Regions from separate parts of the Cupriavidus sp. JZ107 genome, predicted to be linked through region 2. Evidence: predicted binding sites of a transcription regulator. Region 2 holds the regulator's gene; each other region holds the start of a gene.
The links. The regulator sigma-54, encoded in region 2, starts transcription at its own class of promoters, with help from an activator protein. The targets are predictions, from matches to a motif close to TGGCANGNAANCTGCTTT.
Positions count from the first base shown of each region.

Region 1: the regulator sigma-54 is predicted to act here: its motif matches at 4,114-4,131, upstream of M1D55_RS19115 (circularly permuted type 2 ATP-grasp protein).
Region 3: the regulator sigma-54 is predicted to act here: its motif matches at 1,842-1,859, upstream of M1D55_RS17220 (PQQ-dependent methanol/ethanol family dehydrogenase).

Region 1 covers NZ_CP096481.1:2,130,627-2,137,316, reverse strand. The annotation lists gene M1D55_RS19135 (DNA internalization-related competence protein ComEC/Rec2) at 1-130, shown strand, start outside; gene M1D55_RS19130 (MurR/RpiR family transcriptional regulator) at 142-1,125, opposite strand; gene edd (phosphogluconate dehydratase) at 1,420-3,282, shown strand; gene M1D55_RS19120 (gluconokinase) at 3,502-4,011, shown strand; gene M1D55_RS19115 (circularly permuted type 2 ATP-grasp protein) at 4,243-5,715, shown strand; gene M1D55_RS19110 (alpha-E domain-containing protein) at 5,797-6,690, shown strand, end outside.
Region 2 covers NZ_CP096481.1:2,926,200-2,932,889, forward strand. The annotation lists gene M1D55_RS22810 (monovalent cation:proton antiporter family protein) at 1-832, opposite strand, end outside; gene M1D55_RS22815 (KpsF/GutQ family sugar-phosphate isomerase) at 1,077-2,060, shown strand; gene lptC (LPS export ABC transporter periplasmic protein LptC) at 2,069-2,698, shown strand; gene lptA (lipopolysaccharide transport periplasmic protein LptA) at 2,779-3,408, shown strand; gene lptB (LPS export ABC transporter ATP-binding protein) at 3,506-4,330, shown strand; gene M1D55_RS22835 (RNA polymerase factor sigma-54) at 4,519-5,997, shown strand; gene hpf (ribosome hibernation-promoting factor, HPF/YfiA family) at 6,047-6,403, shown strand.
Region 3 covers NZ_CP096481.1:1,726,768-1,733,457, forward strand. The annotation lists gene M1D55_RS17220 (PQQ-dependent methanol/ethanol family dehydrogenase) at 1-1,722, opposite strand, end outside; gene M1D55_RS17225 (quinoprotein relay system zinc metallohydrolase 1) at 2,008-2,976, opposite strand; gene M1D55_RS17230 (quinoprotein dehydrogenase-associated SoxYZ-like carrier) at 2,973-3,782, opposite strand; gene M1D55_RS17235 (ABC transporter permease) at 3,779-4,612, opposite strand; gene M1D55_RS17240 (ABC transporter substrate-binding protein) at 4,618-5,799, opposite strand; gene M1D55_RS17245 (PQQ-dependent catabolism-associated beta-propeller protein) at 5,792-6,690, opposite strand, start outside.

The sequences.
Region 1 (6,690 bases), 800 kb from region 2:
GATCGCGCGCTATCGCAGCGATCGCACCGGCGCCGTCGAAGTCGTCGCGGATCGGGACGGCATTGCGATCGCGTCGTTCCGGCAGCAGGCGCGGCGCTACTGGCGGCCGGCCCCGGATGCGCCGGAATGAACGAGTACGGGTTACCGCTTGGCCGCGCGGCGGGCAGCCGGGCTCGCCGCACGCTTGGTCGCGGGCGTAGTCACTCGCTTCGACGCACCTTTTGCCGCCGGACCCGCGCTGCGGCGCCCCTTGCCGCGCGGCAGCGGCTCGATCGCATGGCTGGGCTCGACGCTGGCGATGCGGCGCTCGCGCAGATGCGCCTTCGCGCGTTGCAAGCGGCCCGCCATCGTGTCGGCCCGTGCCAGCGCGACGCCCGCGGCGAGCACATCGCCGAGCACCAGATGGCTGATGCGCGAGGTCATCGGCGTATAGACCTCGCTGTCCTCTTCCACATCGGAGAACACGCAGACGTCGGCCAGCGCGGCCAGCGGCGAGCCGCTGTGCGTCAGCGCCAGCACGCTGGCGCCCGCGCCGCGCGCCAGCGTGGCCGCGGTCAGCATGTCCCAGGTGCGGCCGCTGTTGGACACCAGCACCGCGACGTCGCCCGGCGCCAGCAGCGCGGCGGACATGCTGAACACATGCGGATCGGAGTACGCGACGGTCGGCATGCCGAGACGGAAGAACTTGTGCTGGATGTCGAGGGCGACGATGCCGGAGTTGCCGCAGCCGTAGAACTCGATGCGGCGCGCGCCGGCCAGCAGCGCGATGCCGTGCTCGATCTGATCGGCCGACAACGCATTGCGCACCGACATCAATGTCGCGATGGTGCGGTCGAACACCTTGCCGGCGATATCGGCCGGCCGGTCCTGCGGATTGACGTCCTGGTGCACGAAAGGCGTGCCGGCGCCGACGGTCTGCGCGAACTGCAGCTTGAACTCGCGAAAGCCGTCGTAGCCGAGCGCCGCGCAAAAGCGTGCAATGGTCGGCTGCGACACGCCGGCAAGGCGAGCGAGCTCCGGCATCGACAGCCGGATCACGCTGGCGCCGTGGCGCGCGACGTAGTCGGCGAGGCGGCGTTCGGAGGGGCGAAGGGAGTCGTAGACGGCGAGGATGCGGTCACGCATGAGGGCGGCAAGAGTCGGATTGGATCGGGGTTTGTAGAGATTCTACTTGGCCGGCCGAATGATCGGGTGGAACGCCGTGCGCCGCAGTCGGGAATAACCCTGATGCCGAACGATGGAAAGCGCGATTTCACTGGGTTTTTTCGCTGTTTTGGATGGGGCGGTGCGACACGAGACTTCTGGAACGGCGCCGTCTTCCGGTAGAATGTAGAAATTCTACACAAATCGACCCTGCCGGGATCCGCCGATATCCCGTTGATCGAACCGCCCGATCCCCCGTTCGCCTCTTCATATCGAATGCCACAGACTCTCGATTCCGCCGTGCGCGACGTCACCGCGCGCATCGTCGAACGTAGCCGCGCCAGCCGCAGCGCCTACCTGGAGCGCTGCGCCCGCGCGCAACGCGAACTGGGCCCGGCACAGGGCTTGTCCTGCGCCAACCTGGCTCATGGCTACGCCGCGCTGCCGGCCGCCGACAAGCTGAAGCTGCGCGTCGAACATGCGCTGAATCTCGGCATCGTCACCGCGTACAACGACATGCTGTCCGCGCACCAGCCCTATGAGCGCTATCCCGCGCTGATCCGCGCGGCGGCGCGTGAAGTGGGCGCGGTGGCGCAGGTCGCCGGCGGCGTGCCGGCGATGTGCGACGGCATCACGCAGGGCAATCCCGGCATGGAGCTGTCGCTGTTCTCGCGCGATGCGATCGCGATGGGCGCCGCGATCGCGCTGTCGCACAACACCTTCGATGCGGTGGTGATGCTCGGCGTCTGCGACAAGATCGTCCCGGGGCTGGTGATGGGCGCGCTGCAGTTCGGCCATTTGCCGGTGGTGATGGTGCCGGCCGGACCGATGGCCAGCGGCCTGCCCAACAAGGAGAAGGCGCGCGTGCGGCAGCTGTATGCCACCGGCCAGGTCGGCCGCGACGCGCTGCTCGAGGCCGAGTGCCAGGCCTATCACGGCGCCGGCACCTGCACGTTCTATGGCACCGCCAACAGCAACCAGCTGCTGATGGAAATCATGGGCCTGCATCTGCCGGGCGCGGCGTTCGTGCCGCCGGAGGGCGGCCTGCGCGATGCGCTGACGGCCGCCGCGGCGCAGCGCGCGCTGGCACTGTCGGCACGCGGCGATGGCTATCTGCCGATCTGCCGCATCGTCGACGAACGCGCGGTCGTCAACGGCATCGTCGGACTGCTGGCGACCGGCGGCTCGACCAACCACACGATCCATCTGGTGGCGATGGCGCGTGCGGCCGGCATCGTGATCGACTGGGACGACTTTGACCAGCTGTCGCGCGCGACGCCGCTGCTGGCGCGCGTCTATCCGAACGGCGCCGCCGACGTCAATCATTTCCATGCGGCCGGCGGCGTCGGCTTCGTGATTCGGCAGCTGCTCGATGCCGGGCTGCTGCACGAGGACGTCGAGACCGTGGCCGGCCCGGGACTGGCGCGTTATGCGCGGGAGCCGGTACTGCACGACGGCGCGTTGCAGTGGCGCGAAGCCCCGGCGCAAAGCGGCGACGCGCAGGTGCTCGCGCCGATCGACAAGCCGTTCGATCCCGAAGGCGGATTGCGCTTGATGTCCGGCAACCTGGGCCGCGGCGTGATCAAGGTGTCGGCGGTCGCGCCCGAGCACCGGATCGTCGAGGCGCCGGCGCGCGTGTTCGAATCGCAGCAGGCGTTGCAGGACGCGTTCGCGCGCGGCGAGCTCGACCGCGACGTCATCGTCGTGGTGCGCTTCCAGGGGCCGAACGCCAACGGCATGCCGGAGCTGCACCGGCTGACGCCGCCGCTGGGCGCGCTGCAGGACGCCGGCCATCGCGTCGCGCTGGTCACCGACGGCCGCATGTCGGGTGCCTCCGGCAAGGTGCCGGCGGTGATCCACGTCGGCCCCGAGGCCAGCGCGGGCGGTCCGCTGGCGCGCGTGCGCGATGGCGACCTGCTGCGCGTCGATGCGGTCGCCGGCACGCTGGCGTGGCTCGGCGATCCGGCAGAGCTCGCGGCGCGCGCGCCTGCTGCGCCGCCGCAGGACGCGTTCGCCGACTACAGCCTGGGCCGCGGCCTGTTCGGCCTGTTCCGCCGCCACGCGCGCGGCGCCGAGCAGGGCGGCAGCGCGCTGGACCTCAGCGAGGCCGATGCGATGGCGGCGCCGCGCGCACTATAGTCGTGCTGTAGTCGTGCTGTAGGGCGTACTTGCGGCAGCCGCTATCCCGAACCCGCTATCCGCTATCCGCTATCCGCTGGACGATATCCGATACCGAATCAATCCCGAAGTCGGCCGGACCTGGCGTCCGGCCTCGACCGCCCGCATGCGAACTCGCCGGCGCGCGGTCAGACCAACAAGGACGGCACCGACCGTCCGATCCTGATCGATGGAGCAGACATGATCTATATCCTGATGGGCGTCTCCGGCAGCGGCAAGACCACGGTCGGCTCGCTGCTGGCGCAGGCGCTGCATTGCGGCTTCCATGATGCCGACGAATTCCACAGCGCCGCCAACAAGGCCAAGATGGCCGCGGGCATTCCGCTGACCGACGAGGACCGCTGGCCCTGGCTGGACGCGATGCGCGCGGCCATCGACCAGGCCCGCGCCGAGGGCCGCCCGCACGTGTTCACCTGCTCCGCGCTGCGCCAGATCTATCGCGACCGGCTGACGCCGCCCGACGGCGGGGTCAGCTTCATCTACCTGAAGGGCGATATCGACGTGCTGCGCACCCGCCTGGCCGGCCGCAGCGGGCATTTCTTCGACCCCAAGCTGCTGCAGAGCCAGCTCGATACGCTGGAGGAGCCGCGCGACGCGCTGGTGCTCGATATCCGCAAGCCGCCCGAGGAGCTGGTGCGCCAGATCCTGGCGGAGCGTCCGCCGGTCCGCGGCAGCCAGCCCGTGCACTGAAATGGTGTGCCGGGGCGGCCTGTTCCCGCGCCGCTCCGCGCCATTCCGTGCCGTGTCCCGCCCCTGCGCGTCTTTCCACCCCGTTTTGCGCAACCTTTCCACTGGCAGACATCTTGCTTGAATGTCTGCCAAGGCACCTGACTTCCTTCTCGGGGGCAGCGGCCGGACGTATGCTGTAGGAGTCAACGATGCGCGGCGGCCGGTCGGGCGCCCGGCACTGGGGAGGGCATCATGGCGGCGCGGTTTTTCGATGAAATGCTGGACTGGCGCGGCGATGCGCCCCCGAACATCGCCGCCGGGCAGGCCTTGTCGCCCGACGCGATCCGGCCGCACTACCGTCACTTCGCCGACTGGCTGGCGCGCCAGTCGGAGGCCACCATGGCCAACAAGCGTGCCGAGGCCGACCTGGTGTTCCGGCGCGTGGGCATCACCTTCGCCGTCTATGGCGACAAGGACGAGGACAACAGCGGCACCGAGCGCACCATCCCGTTCGACGTGATTCCGCGCATCTTCCCGGCCGGCGAATGGGCGCTGCTGGAGCGGGGCCTGCGCCAGCGGGTCGCCGCGCTGAACCGCTTCATCCATGACATCTATCATGGGCAGGACATCATCCGCGCCGGCGTGATTCCGCCCGAGCAGGTCTACGACAACGCGCAGTACCGTCCCGAGATGCTGGGCATCGACGTGCCGCGCGACATCTATGCGCATGTCGCCGGCATCGACGTGGTGCGCGCCGGCGAGGGCGAGTTCTATGTGCTCGAGGACAATCTGCGGGTGCCGTCCGGCGTTTCGTACATGCTCGAGAATCGCAAGATGATGATGCGGTTGTTCCCCGAGCTGTTTGCGCGCAACCGCGTCGCGCCGGTGGCCCACTATCCCGACCTGCTGCTGGACATGCTGCGCAGCGTGTCGCCGCAGGGAATGGCCGATCCGACCGTGGTGGTGCTGACGCCCGGCATGTACAACTCCGCCTATTTCGAACATGCGTTCCTGGCGCAGCAGATGGGCATCGAACTGGTCGAGGGCAGCGACCTGTTCGTGCAGGACGACTTTCTGTACATGCGCACCACGCAGGGCCCGCAGCGCGTCGACGTGATCTACCGCCGCGTCGACGACGACTTTCTCGATCCGCTGGTGTTCCGGCCCGATTCGACGCTGGGCGCGGCCGGCCTGCTGGCGGTCTATCGCGCCGGCAATGTCACGGTATGCAATGCGATCGGTACCGGCGTCGCCGACGACAAGTCGATCTATCCCTATGTGCCGGAGATGATCCGCTTCTATCTGGGCGAGGAGCCGCTGCTGGCCAACGTGCCGACCTATATGTGCCGGCGCCCGGACGATCTGCAGTACGTGCTCGACCACATGGACGAACTCGTGGTCAAGGAAACGCACGGCGCCGGCGGCTACGGCATGCTGGTCGGGCCGGCGGCGACGCGCGCGGAGATCGACGCGTTCCGCGAGGTGGTCAAGGCGCGGCCGCATCAGTACATCGCGCAACCGACGCTGGCGCTGTCGACCTGTCCGACCTATGTCGAGGCCGGCATCGCGCCGCGCCATATCGATCTGCGGCCATTCGTGCTGTCGGGCAAGGAGGTGCGCATGGTGCCGGGCGGGCTGACGCGCGTGGCGCTGCGCGAGGGGTCGCTGGTGGTCAATTCCTCGCAGGGCGGCGGCACCAAGGACACCTGGGTGCTGGAGCGCTGAACCGCTGAACCGCCGAGCCATCGATACCTGGCAACCCCTGCCGACCCCCCGCGATCTTCGACCGGACCACGGAGAGCCATCATGCTGAGCCGCACCGCCGACCACCTGTTCTGGATGGCGCGCTACACCGAGCGCGCCGAAAATACCGCGCGCATGCTCGACGTCAACTACCAGACCTCGCTGCTGCCGCAATCGATCGAGGTGGCCGAGCAGGGCTGGTGGGCGATGCTCGATATCTCCGAGTTGACGCACGCGTTCGACCACAAGTACGGGCTGCTCTCGCGCGAGGACGTGATCGACTTCATGGTGCGCGACATGACCAACCCGTCGTCGATCATGAGCTGCCTGCGCGCGGCGCGCGAGAACGCGCGCGCCGTGCGCGGTTCGCTGACGACCGAGGTGTGGGAGACGCTGAACACCACGTGGCTGGACGTGCAGCGGATGATCACGGACGGCGTGCTGCGCGACGATCCGTCGCAGTTCTTCGAATGGGTCAAGTTCCGCTCGCATCTGGCGCGCGGCGTGCAGTTCGGCACCATGCTGAAGGACGACGCCTTCCACTTCATGCGCCTGGGCACCTTCCTGGAGCGCGCCGACAATACCGCGCGGATCCTCGACGTCAAGTTCCAGGCCACCGGCAGCGAGAATGGCGGCAGCGAGCGGACCGAACAGGATTTCTATCACTGGGCCGCGGTGCTGCGCTCGGTCTCGGGCTTCGAGGTCTACCGCAAGATCTACCGCACCGTGATCACGCCGGTGCGCGTCGCCGAACTGCTGATCCTGCGGCCCGACATGCCGCGTTCGCTGGTGTCGAGCATGGACGAGGTGGTGGCGATCCTGGCGCTGGTGCGCAACCAGCAGTCCGCCGAGACCGAACGGCACGCTGGTAAACTGCATGCCGACCTCAAATACGCGCGCATCGACGACATCTTCGCGGTCGGGCTGCACGCGTTCCTGACCAGCTTCCTTGAACGC
Region 2 (6,690 bases):
ACAGCCCGAGCAGCACGTCGCGGAACGGCTTGATGTCTTCCTCGACCTGATGCCGGTATGGCGTTTCCGCGATCAGCATGCCGGCCATGAAGGCGCCGAGCGCCATCGACAGGCCCAGCCGCTCGGTCAGGGCCGCCATGCCCAGCGTGACCAGCAGCAGGTTCAGCATGAACAGTTCCTGCGAGCGGCGCGCGGCCACCACGTGGAACCAGCGGCTGACCACGCGCTTGCCCAGCACGAAGATCAGCGTCAGCGCCACCACGATCTTGACGATGGCCAGCGCCAGCGCCATCGGCAGTTCGCCCGGGTCGCGCGACAGCGCGGGGATCACAATCAGCAGCGGCACCACCGCCAGATCCTGGAACAGCAGCACGCTGAAGATATTGCGGCCGTGCTCGGTCTCGAGCTCCAGCCGTTCGGACAGCATCTTGGAGACGATCGCGGTCGACGACATCGCCAGCGCGCCGCCCAGCGCGATCGACGCCTGCCAGGTCAGGTCGAACACCGCGCTGAACAGCCAGCCGACCGGCGCCACCGCCAGCATGGTCAGCACCACCTGGCTGCCGCCGAGGCCGAACACCAGCCGGCGCATCGAGCGCAGCTTGGCCAGATTGAACTCCAACCCGATCGAGAACATCAAAAAGACCACGCCGAACTCGGCAAGGTACTTGGTCTGGCCGGAATCGCTGGCCAAACCGAGCGCGTGGGGCCCGATCAGGATGCCGACCGCCAGATAGCCGAGCATCGGCGGCAGCTGCAGCATGCGGAAGGCGACCACGCCAAGCACGGCGGCGGCCAGCAGCACAAGGGTCAAGTCCAGCGGAGAATGCATTCGGGCGGGCCGGTGTGGGTGCGAGCGATGGTGCGGGCGGTGGTGCGGATTGCGGTGCGGCAGTGCAGCGGTTGCGGGCAGTAATGCAAGCGGTGGACCAGGAACGGACCTGCCCGGCCCGGCAGTGTTTCGTCAGGGGGCGGCCGGCCGGCGGAGACGGGACCCGAACGCGAAGGCCGACGCCGCGCCGGACGCGCTGCCACCGGCCCGGGCGCCATCGCATTCATTGGTATACTTCGTCGCCATGATAGCCAATTTCAATGCGGAAAGAGCACTCGAGCTCGCACGCCATACCCTGCAAATCGAAGCCGATGCGGTCGCCGCGTTGTCGTCGCGGCTGACGCCGGACTTCGCGCGGGCGGTGCGGCTGGTGCTGGAGTGCTCGGGCCGCGTGGTCGTTTCCGGCATCGGCAAGTCCGGCCATATCGGCCGCAAGGTCGCCGCCACGCTGGCCTCGACCGGGACGCCCGCCTTCTTCGTCCATCCTGCCGAGGCTTCGCACGGCGACCTCGGCATGATCACGCGCGACGACGTGCTGATCGCCTTCTCCAACTCCGGCGAGACCTCCGAACTGCTGTCGATCGTGCCGATCGTCAAGCGCATCGGCGCCAAGCTGATCTCGGTGACCGGCAATATCGAGTCGAACCTGGCGCAACTGGCCGACGCCCATCTGGACGCCCGCGTCGACAAGGAAGCCTGCCCGCTGAACCTGGCCCCGACCGCCAGCACCACGGCGGCGCTGGCGCTGGGCGATGCGCTGGCGGTAGCGGTGCTCGATGCGCGCGGCTTCGGTGAAGAGGATTTCGCGCGCTCGCACCCCGGCGGTGCCCTGGGACGCAAGCTGCTGACCCATGTGCGGGACGTGATGCGCACCGGCAATGCGGTGCCCGAAGTCCGCGAAAGCACGCCGCTGGCGCAGGCGCTGATGGAAATCACCCGCAAGGGCATGGCCATGACCGCGATCGTCGACGCCGACGGCCGCGCGATCGGCGTCTTCACCGACGGCGACCTGCGCCGGCTGCTGGAAACGCCGCGCGACTGGAAGACGGTGCCGATCGGCGAGGTGATGCATGCCAACCCGTTCACGGTCGGACCGGACCAGCTCGCGGTCGAGGCGGTGCAGATCATGGAAGCGAACCGCATCAACCAGCTGCTGGTGGTCGACGCCGACCAGCGCCTGGTCGGCGCGCTGCATATCCATGACCTGACCCGGGCCAAGGTCATCTGACGCACGCCATGCGGGATCTGTTTCCTTCCCTGTCCCGCCTCGCGCTGCGGCTGATGCCGCTGCTGCTGATGGCGCTGGTTGCCGGCAGTACCTTCTGGCTGGTGCAGGTCAATACGCCGCGCGAGGTCAGCGATACCGAACGCCAGAAGCGCCACGTGCCCGACTACTGGATGGAGCGCTTCACCGCCACCGAACTGGCCGAGGACGGCAGCACCAAGATGCGCTTCACCGGCGAGCGGATGATCCATTACGAGGACGACCAGACCTACGAGGTCACGCGGCCGGCGATGCGAGCCTACGAGCCGGATCGGCCGCCGGTGACCGGCACCGCCGACCTCGGCAAGATGAACGCCGACGCGAGCGTGATCGACCTGTTCGGCAATGCCCATATCGTTCGCGTGCAGGGCGCCGATCCGTCGCAGGACCCGCAGATGAGCGCGACGTCGAGCTACTTCCAGATCCTGATCAACGACGACATCGTCAAGACCGACAAGCCGGTCAAGCTGACGCGCGGCCCGTCGGTGATGACCGCCAACGGCCTGGTCTTCAACAATGTCACGCGCGAGGTCAATCTGCTCGGCAATGTGCGCGGCACCATCGTGATGGCGCCGCGCGGCGGCGGCAGCGCGAAACCATGACGCATCGCGCCCGCGCGCCAGGGGCGCACCCCTCGAACGTTCCCTCCCGGACAACGCCAATCAACGCCATCGTGGCCAACATGACCCTGACCCTGACGACCTGGACCCGCCGCCGCGCCACCGCCGTGCTGCTCGCCTTCGCCGCCGGCATGACGCTGGCCCTGCCGGCGCTCGCCGAACGCGCCGACCGCGACAAGCCGCTGGTGCTCGAGGCCGACAACGCCAGCTACGACGACGTCAAGCAGATCTATACGCTGACCGGCAACGTGGTGCTGACCAAGGGAACCATGGTGCTGAAGTCCGATGCCGCCGAGGTCCGCACCGACCCCGAGGGCTACCAGTACGCGGTGGCGACCTCGAAGGGCGGCAAGCAGGCCTACATTCGGCAGAAGCGTGACAACGTCGACGAGTACATCGACGGCTGGGGCGACCGCATCGAATACGACGGCAAGCAGGAAGTGGCCAAGCTGATCGGCAATGCGCGCATGGCGCGCCTGGCCGGCGCCAAGATCGTCGACGAGATTCGCGGCGCGGTGCTGACCTACGACAGCCGCAACGAGTTCTACACCGCGGCCGGCGGCAGCGGCAACGCGGCGCCGGCGAACCCGTCCGGCCGCGTGCGCGCGGTGCTGTCGCCGCGCCAGAGCCAGGGGACCGGCGGCAGCGGTGCCGGCGTGGACCTGAAGGGCTCGCCGACGGCCAAACCCTGACCCCGGCCTGCCTCGGTGCCTGACCCCGTGCCGCCCAGCACGCTTCGCCGCACCTTCGCAGCACGTTCGCATTAAGCAGTATCAAAGGATTGCCCACATGTCCGTTGCCGACACCGCTACCGCCACCGCTCCCGCCGCCAACGCCAACACCGCAGCCGGCGCTGGCGCCGGCACGATGCCCGTCACCAGCAATCTGGTGGTGCGCCATCTGAAGAAGCGCTACGGCTCGCGCACCGTGGTCAAGGACGTGTCGCTCGACGTCAAGAGCGGCGAGGTGGTCGGCCTGCTCGGCCCCAACGGCGCGGGCAAGACCACGTCGTTCTACATGATCGTGGGCCTGGTCGCGCTCGACGAAGGCGACATCGTGCTCGATGGCCAGCATATCAGCGGCCTGCCGATCCACGAGCGCGCGCGCATGGGCCTGTCGTACCTGCCGCAGGAAGCGTCGGTGTTCCGCAAGCTCAATGTCGAGCAGAACATCCGCGCGGTGCTGGAACTGCAGCGCGACAACGGCAAGGCGCTGTCCGCGGCCGAGATCGAGCGCCGGCTCGACAGCCTGCTCGACGATCTGCAGATCGCCCACCTGCGCAACAATCCTGCGCTGTCGCTGTCCGGCGGCGAGCGCCGGCGCGTCGAGATCGCACGGGCGCTGGCCTCGGCGCCGCGCTTCATCCTGCTGGACGAACCGTTCGCCGGCGTCGATCCGATCGCCGTCGGCGAGATCCAGCGCATCGTCAGCTTCCTGAAGGCGCGCAATATCGGCGTGCTGATCACCGACCACAACGTGCGCGAGACGCTGGGCATCTGCGACCACGCCTACATCATCAGCGAGGGCGCGGTGCTGGCGGCAGGCGAGCCCAAGGAAATCATCGCCAACGAATCGGTGCGGCGCGTTTACCTGGGCGAAAACTTCCGCATGTAATTGCTTGACCCGGGGCGGCACGACACGCGGCTGCCCCGCCCTGCGAGGCAGCGGCTTCGTACGCCGGCAAGCGATGCCACGATCATGCTCTGGTGATCCACCAGGCAATCGCTTCTGCCCACGCAATCGAAACTTCCGATAGCAAATTCCGTTCCATCGCGGCCGAAGTTGCGCATAAAATAGGCCGCATGAAACCGTCGCTACAGCTACGCCTCTCCCAGCATCTGGCCCTGACGCCGCAGCTGCAGCAGTCGATCCGGCTGTTGCAGTTGTCCACGCTGGAACTGCAACAGGAAGTCGAGCAGGCGCTGACCGAGAATCCGCTGCTCGAACGCGAAAACGACTGGATCGAAAGCCCGCTGCGCGTCGCTGCCGACGGGTCGGTCAATGTGCAGACCGCCACCACGACGCCGCCCGCCGAACCGGCGGCGCCCGCGGACTCGCGCGCGGACGGTGCCGCCGCGGCCGACGATGGCTATGCCGACGGCGCGGGCGAAGATTATGGCGGCGACTGGAGCCTGGACGACTTCGCCCGCCGTCCGCAAAGCGATGAGGACGAAAAAACGCCGCTGCAATTGCGCGACGCCGAGCCCACGCTGCGCGAATATCTGATGGAGCAATTGGCTCCGCTGAAAATCTCGACGCGCGACAAGGGCCTGGCGATTTTCCTGATCGAATCGCTCGACGACGACGGTTATCTGAGCGCGTCGCTCGAGGAAATCCTGTCCGAATTGCCGGAAGAGCTCGAATTCGAACTGGACGAAGTGCATGCGATGCTGACGCTGCTGCAAAGCTTCGATCCGCCCGGGGTCGGCGCACGCAACGCAGCAGAATGCCTGTCGCTGCAACTGCGCCGCATCGAACATCCGCAGCGCGACCTGGCGATGACCATCGTCCGCCATCACCTCGAACTGCTGGCCGCGCGCGACTACACGCGGCTGAAGAAGGCCCTGCAGGTCGACGACATGCAGTTGAAGGCCGCGCACGAGCTGATCCGCTCACTCGCGCCGTATCCTGGCCACGCCTACAGCCGGCCGGAAGCGGACTTCGTGGTGCCCGATGTATTCGTGCGCAAGAGCGGCCACAACTGGATCGCGCAGCTCAATCCCGATGTGATGCCACGGCTACGCATCAACGATATGTATGCGCAAATCTTGCGCGGCGCGAAAGGCGATACCGGCGCCGCGGGATTGCAGCAGAAACTGCAGGAGGCGCGCTGGCTCATCAAGAATATCCAGCAGCGTTTCGACACCATTTTGCGCGTCGCACAAGCCATCGTGGAGCGGCAAAAGAATTTCTTTACGCACGGCGAAATTGCGATGCGCCCCTTGGTTTTGCGGGAGATAGCCGATACACTGGGTCTACACGAGTCGACTATTTCTCGTGTGACGACCAATAAGTACATGGCCACCCCGATGGGGACATTCGAGCTGAAATATTTCTTCGGCAGTCATGTATCGACCGAGACCGGCGGTGCCGCGTCTTCCACCGCAATCCGTGCGCTGATCAAGCAGCTGATAGGAGCCGAAGACCCCAGAAACCCGTTGTCCGACAGCCGGATTGCCGAACTGCTGGGGGAACAAGGCTTCGTCGTGGCGCGACGTACCGTCGCCAAATATCGTGAAGCCTTGAAGATCCCGGCCGTGAACCTTCGCAAGTCTTTGTAGCCGAGTCGCATCGCCTGCCTGGTGCGGCTCTTTCAGAAGGAGAAGCGCTATGAACTTCAAGATCAGTGGACACCACTTGGACATCACGCCGTCGCTGCGTGAGTACGTGGAAACGAAACTGGAGCGAATCCTCAGGCATTTCGATCAGGTTATTGACGTCAGCGTGCTGCTATCGGTCGACAATCAAAAGGAAAAGGATCGCCGGCAACGCGCGGAAATCAATGTGCATCTGAAGGGCAAGGACATCTTTGTCGAGGCGCACCACGAAGATCTCTATGCGGCGATCGACATGCTGGTCGACAAGCTGGACCGGCAAGTGATCCGCTACAAGGACAAGGTGCAGAGCCACGACCGCGAATCGCTGAAGTATCACAGCAGCCTGGTGGCGAACCAGGCCCAGCAGTAGCTTGAAGATTCGGCGCGGCCACAACGCCGGCCGGCCTTGAAGTGAGGAAAGAAGCCGTGCCAGGAGCACGGCTTTTTTGCGCCCGTCGCGGCACGGGACCTTCGCAGCCTATAGGATGAAACCGGAATGGGGTTCCGTCTGGCAGGCTTCCCGGTGTATGCTGTGCAATACATATAGAGAATGCCCGCCCCGCTTCCTTGTGCAATGCCGCTCGGGGCGATCGGCATCGGACGGCAGGGAGCCCCCCTGCACTATAATGTGCCGCACGCTGATAGTCGGGAAGCGGC
Region 3 (6,690 bases), 1.2 Mb from region 2:
CAGCTTGAACACCCAGACCGAGCCGCCTTGCTCGAGGAAGTTGACGCGCTTGGCGACGTCGCCGCCCCACAGCGGCACGGCGCCGCCCCAGCCCGACACCACGGCGATGAACTGCTCGCCGTTCTCTTCCCAGGTGACCGGCGGCGCCACCACGCCGCTGCCGGTCTGGAACTGCCACAGCTCCTTGCCGGTCTTCGCATCGGCCGCCTTCAGATAGCCCTCGGGCGTGCCCCAGAACACGAGGCCGCCGGCGGTCGTCATCACGCCGCCCCACAGCGGGGCATTGTTCTTGACCTCCCAGACGATCTTGCCGGTCTTCGGATCGATCGCGCGCAGCGCGCCGATATAGTCCTCGTTCAGCGGCTTGATGGTGAATCCCGCGCCAAGGAAGGCCGCGCCTTTCTTGTAGGTGATCGGCTCGTTCCAGATGTCCATGCCCCACTCGTTGGCCGGGACGTAGAACATGCGGGTCTGCGGGCTGTATGCCATCGGCTGCTGGTTCTTGCCGCCGAGGAAGCCCGGCGCCGCGAACACCGACTGCCCCTTCTTCTGGTCCGCGGGATCGCCGGGACGGCTTTCGGCGACGAAGTTGGGCCGGCCGGTCTTCAGATCGATGTCCTTTGCCCAGGTCACCTTGCGGACAAATGGAAAGGCGTTCAGCACCTTGCCGTCGCGCGCGTCGTTGACGTAGAAGAAGCCGTTGCGGTCGGCCTTGCCGCCGACGCGCTTGCCGTCGAGATCGAAGGTCACGAACTCGTTGACGCCGTCGAAGTCCCAGCCGTCGTTCGGTGTGTTCTGGTAATGCCAGACGATCTTTCCGGTGGCCGGATCGATGGCGACCGTCGACGACGAGTACAGGTTGTCGCCCTTGCGCAAGTGGCTGTTCCACGGCCCCGGGTTACCAGTGCCGAAATAGGCCAGCCCGGTCTTCGGATCGTAGGTGCCGCCGAGCCAGGTCGCCGCGCCGCCGGTCTTCCAGGTCTCGCCGGGCCAGCTGGCGTTCAGGTTGCCGGTGATGCCGTTCTCGATCTTGTTGCCCTCGGCGTCGAACCGATAGCCCATGTGCCCTTCGACGGTCGGGCGGACCCAGACCATCCGGCCGGTCTTCGCGTCGCGCGCCTCGACGCGGCCGACCACGCCGAACTCGCCGCCGGACACGCCGGTCAGCACCAGGCCCTTGACGATCATCGGCGCCGCCGTGTACGAATAGCCTGCCGCGTAATCGTCGATCTTGTCCTTCCACACGACCTTGCCGGTGTCCTGGTTGAGCGCCACCAGTTGCGCATCGAGCGTGCCAAAGATGACCAGGTTGTCGTAGAGTGCCGCGCCGCGGTTCACCACGTCGCAGCAGGGCATGATGCCTTCGGGCAGCCGATGCTCGTACTTCCACAGCTTGGCGCCGGTCTTCGCATCGAGCGCGAAGATCCGCGAATACGATGCGGTAACGAACATCTTGCCGTTATGGATCAACGGCTGCGATTCCTGGCCGCGCTGCTTCTCGCCGCCGAACGAGAACGACCACGCCGGCACCAGGCGTGCGACGTTCTTCGTGTTGATTCTTGCCAGCGGCGAGAAGCGCTGGCCCTCCGGTCCGATTCCCCACGACAGCACATCACCGGGACTCTTCGCGTCGTTTTCGATCATCGCGTCCGTTACCGCGGCACGCGCGGCGAAGCTGGCCACGCAGGCGGTTGCCAGCACCAGCACCTTCAACTTGCTCATCGTTTGCTCCTCTCTCTTTTTGTCGATCATCGGTTTCGATCATCTTTGCTGCGGTTTTCCCGGTGGTTCTTCGGTAGGCGCGGCACGGGCCGATCGGCAATGCCGCGCCGGTGCGCCAAACCGCAAATCGCGTGCCACGCCAGCCGTGAAAAATTCCCGTTGTTGGCGGGCCATTTCGCGCCGCGACCGACTGCGCAGATGCGCCGTACCGGGCCGTATCGCGCTACCGCGCAACAACCGCTGTCGCGGAATGGAGCACCTCTTGGCCGAGCCCGGCACAGGCGTTCATGGCGCCAATGCCTCGCGTTCGTACGCGGGGTACAGGTGCGTGACGTTGCGCAGGTATTCGGCCGGCATCGCGGCCCATTCCGAGTAGGGCGCCGGCACCGGCATCGCGATGACCTCGGCGAGATCGCGGCCCTCTCTGGCGGCTCGGCGCAGGCGCGCGTCGAGCCAACGCAGGTAATCCCGCGTCTGTGCGATCGCATCGGCGCGATCGAGCGCCGGGCCATGGCTTGGCACCAGCAGACGCAAGCCGTCCTCGCGCATCCGGCGTTCCAGCACGTCCAGGCTGGCCAGCCAGCGTGCGATGTCGGCGTGCGGCGTGGTCGGGACGCGCGAGCGGAAGACGAGGCCGCCGGCGAACATCACGCGCGCGGTATGGTCGATCAGCACCAGGTCGTCGCCGGTATGGCCCTGCAGGTGCAGCAGCTCGAAGCGATGGCGGCCGATCGTGCGCTGTCCCGGCTCGATCGTCGTGGCGGGCGGCGCCGGTTCAGTGCCGGCCATCCAGTCTCCGCACAGCCGATACAGGTTGTCGGCATACGAGCCCGCCTCGCGCGCAGCACCCGCGACGGTGCCGGCAAGCGCCGCCGGCTTCGCGTCGGCGTAGGCCTGGTTGCCGAAGAAGTAGTCGGGATGCAGGTTCAGATTCAGCACCAGGCGGACCGGCGCATCAGTTACCTTGGCGATCGCCGCGCGTTGCTGCTCGCCGTAGCGCCGCGACGGTCCCGTATTGACGACGACCACGCCATCGCCAGTATCGATGAAGGCGGTATTGATGATGTTGCAGCCGTTGCCGACCGCGAAGTCGGCGTTCGCGCCCTCGAGCAGCCAGACGCCGTCGCCGATGCCGCGCGGCGCGAGGCGGTAGTCTGGCGGCTGCAGCGGCCTCTCCGCGAGCCCGTCGCCGAATGCCGATGCGGGCAACAGCAGGGCAATCTGCAGGGCGATCGTGGCCAGCCTGTTGCTCATGGCAGCACCCTGGCGTCGATACGGTTGCCGTTGTTGTCGCGGCCGGTCACCGCCAGCGGTTCGGCAGCCGGCTCGCGCAGGTCGAACGAGAAGATCGGGTTCTCCGAAACGGGCTCGTGCAGCGCCAGCGTGCCGAGCGGTTCGCGGCGGCCGTCGACGAGGGCCAGCTGCTCGATATGGAAGGCAGGGATGCCCGCCACGAGGCCGGTATCCATTGGATGCATCACGCGGATCCGGACGCGGCCACCGCCGCCATCGAGCGCGGCGAAGCGCCGGGCCTCGACCCGGTTCAGCGTCGCGCTCCACGAGCCATCCTTGCGTGTCACGCCGGGCACCGTGCAGCCGCCGCCGGCGGCGTCGACCAGCAGCCCGCCGACATGCCAGACCCCGTCGCGCGTGCGCGCCGCCACCCGCACCGGCGATCCCTGTTCCAGCTTGAAGCGGAAGGACAGGGCGGGCTTGAGCCTGCCAGGCGTGAAGGTCAGCACCTGGCGGATCGGATTGCGGTCGACGCCCACGACGATCCTGTCGACCTCGCCCAGCGCGGAGGCATCGAACGCGATGGGCACGTTCAGCGCATCCTCGGCGAAAGCGGGGCCAATAACCTTGACGCGCGGATCGAATACCGCCGGCGCATTGCCCAGCATCTCGGCGCGCAGCGTGGGCCATTGCGGCGAGGCGAAGGGATCGGCATCGGCCGCCGCATGCCCCCGTGCCGCGGCCAGTACCGCCGCCAGGGCCAGCAGCGTGCCGAACCACCCGCGGCTGCGCCCGCCATGGCGGCGGGGCCAGGCTGGCCGGCTCATGCCCGCTTCCCCAGCGGCCTTGCCATGCCGCGCTGCGGGTCGTAGCCGAACAATGCCACGCCGAAGAACAGGCAGGCACACGCGGCCACCACGGCGAGGCTGCCCCATGCCGCCTGGCCATACAGCGCGAAACGGATGGCCTCGAGCGCGTGCGTGAACGGGTTGATCCGCGCCAACTGGTGGATCGCCTCGGCCCCCGATTCCTCGAGTTTCCACAGCGGATACAGCGCGGTGCTGATGAAGAACATCGGGAAGATCACGAAGTTCATCATGCCGGCGAAGTTCTCCAGCTGGCGGACATGCACCGACAGCGCCAGGCCGAGCGCACCGAGCATCAGTGCAACCAGCGTCATTGCCGCCAGCAGCATCGGCAGCGCGGTCCAGGCAACCGGCACGTCGAACAGCACGGCAACCAGCAGGAACACGGCCATCTGCAGCAGCGACAGCAGCGCACCGGCCGCGAGCTTGCATGCCAGCAACCATGGCCGCGGCAGCGGCGCCGTCAGCAGCAGCCGCATCACGCCCATTTCGCGGTCGTAGACCATCGCCAGCGAAGACTGCATGCCGTTGAACAGCGCAATCATCGCCAGCAGGCCGGGGGTCAGATAAACCTTGTATTCGACATAGGTGTCGTAGGGCGGAATGATGGCGACACCGAACACGTTCTGGAAGCCTGCGGCAAATACCAGGAACCACAGCAGGGGCCGCACCAGTGACGAGACGAGCCGCCCGGGCTGGCGCAGGAACTTGCGCAATTCGCGCCCGGCGACGGCGCGCAGCGCGCGCCAGCGGTGGAGCAGGGGAGAGGTCGGCATGGCGATGGGGGGCATGGGGATCAGCGGCGGCACGCGCTCTCGGGCGCATCCGCGCCCAGCGTGTCGAGGTTGTTCTTCGGATGCAGGAAACCGTCGAGCGGGGCGACCGCCGCCACGCCGTCGGGATGCGCGAGCAACACCGGCTGGCGCAGCTGCCCGTCCCAGGGCCGGAAACTCAGGCGCGGGCCCTTGAAGCCGTCGATGGCAATGTCGCCGGATCGCAGCGCCTTCGCCTGCTCGGCAAACGGCGCCTTCGGCGCGCGCGTCATCGCTTCGACCACCGCCTTGATCGCCACCCATCCCGCCCAATCGTGTCCGCTCATCGGCCGCCCGGCTGCCTTGACGAAGCGCCGGTTCAATTGCGGGCCGCCGTGGCGCTCCCACGCGCGGTGCCACGCCATCGCGGTCAGCCCGTTGGCGCCGGCAACCGGGCGCGGCAGCTGCGTGGCATACGGCACGGTGCGGGCGAACTCGCCATCGGCGTCGGCGACGATCACGACGTCATGGTCGGGCCCACCGGTCAGCAGGCGGACGTTGGCGAGCTCCCGTTCGCGCGGATCGTTCGACAGGCGGAAATCGCGCTGCGCGGCCCACGCGACCCCGAAGCGCCGGGCCGCCTGCTGATAGAGCGCCTGCCACGCGCGATCCTCCGGGGCGGGTCCGGTCAGCAGCAATGCCTTGCGCCATTTGCGGGCGGCCAGCGCCTGCATCAGCGCGTCGGCCTGCATGCGCCGGCTCGGCAGCGTGTGCAGCAGATGCGGGGCGCAGCCTTCCCCGCGCAACGCGTCGTCGTCGGCCGAAACATTGAGCAGCAGGGCGTCGGCCGGTTTGACCGCACGGGCCGCCGCGCGGACGGCATCGGCGGGCAGGTCCAGCACGATATAGCGGACACCCTGGCGCGCCAGCGCCGCGGCGGCCTGGGCCGCGGCCTGCGCATCGCGGGCTTCGGCCGCTTCGAGCTTCAGCGTCAGCCCCGCGGCCTCGAGCGCAAGGCGGGATTCGGCCGCGGCCACGCGCATGCCGTCGAAAGGCCGGCCCTCCGGGTGGCCCGGATAGCGCTGTTCCAGCCGTTTGGGCTCGTAGCGCGGATCGTCGGCGAGGCTGACGACGCCGATCCGCAGCTCCGCCGCGGAAGCGGTCGCGATACCGGCCAGCAGTGCGCAGGCGCCGGCCAGGGCGCGCAGCCGGGCCAGCCTAGTCATCGATGACCACCGAATGCGGTACGCGGCCCGCCTTCAGCGTAGCCACTGCCTTGGCGCGCATGGTGTCGACCACGCTGACGTCGTCCGACAGGCCGTTGGTCACGTACAGCAGCGCATCGTCGCGGGTCAGCGCCAGGCCCCACGCGCGCCTGCCGACCAGCACGTAGTCGAGCACGCGCCGGCTCGCGGCGTCGACCACCGCCACATGGTTGGCCCGTCCGAGCGCCACATAGGCGCGCCGGCCATCGCGCGACAGCGCCATACCCACCGGCGTCACGTCGTCCGCGCGAAAGCCTTTCGGTGCGAACGTCAGCACGTGCACGACCTGCAGCGTGTCGGTGCGGATGATCGACACGCTCGCGGCGAGCTCGTTGCTGACCCACAGCTCCTTGCCGTCCGGCGACAGCGCGAAGCGGCGCGGCCGATTGCCGACCGGGATATGGCGAATGATCTTGCGGCTGTCCACGTCGATCACGTGGACCAGATTGGCCACTTCGGAGGCGACGTAGACGCGCTTGCCGTCGGCGCTGACCTTGACCCCTTCCGGCTCCTCGCCGACGGCCACCGAAAAACGCTTCTGTCCGGTGGCCGTGTCGACCGCGGTCAGCAGCGCCTCTTCTTCGTTCGAGACGTAGAGCGTCCTGCCGTCCGGGCTGAGGTCGAAGATTTCGGGATCGTCGCCGACACGCAACACGGCCAGCGTCTTGCGCGCGCGGACATCGACCACGTCGACGCGATCGTCGTCGCTGCAGGCGACATAGAGCCGGCTGCGATCGGGAGACAGCTGCAGATGGCGCGGCCGGCGGCATTGCGGCAACACGGCGGACATCTGCCGGCTGGCGGCCTCGTAGAAAATCAGGCTGCCGTCCTTTTCGCTGGAGACGATCACCT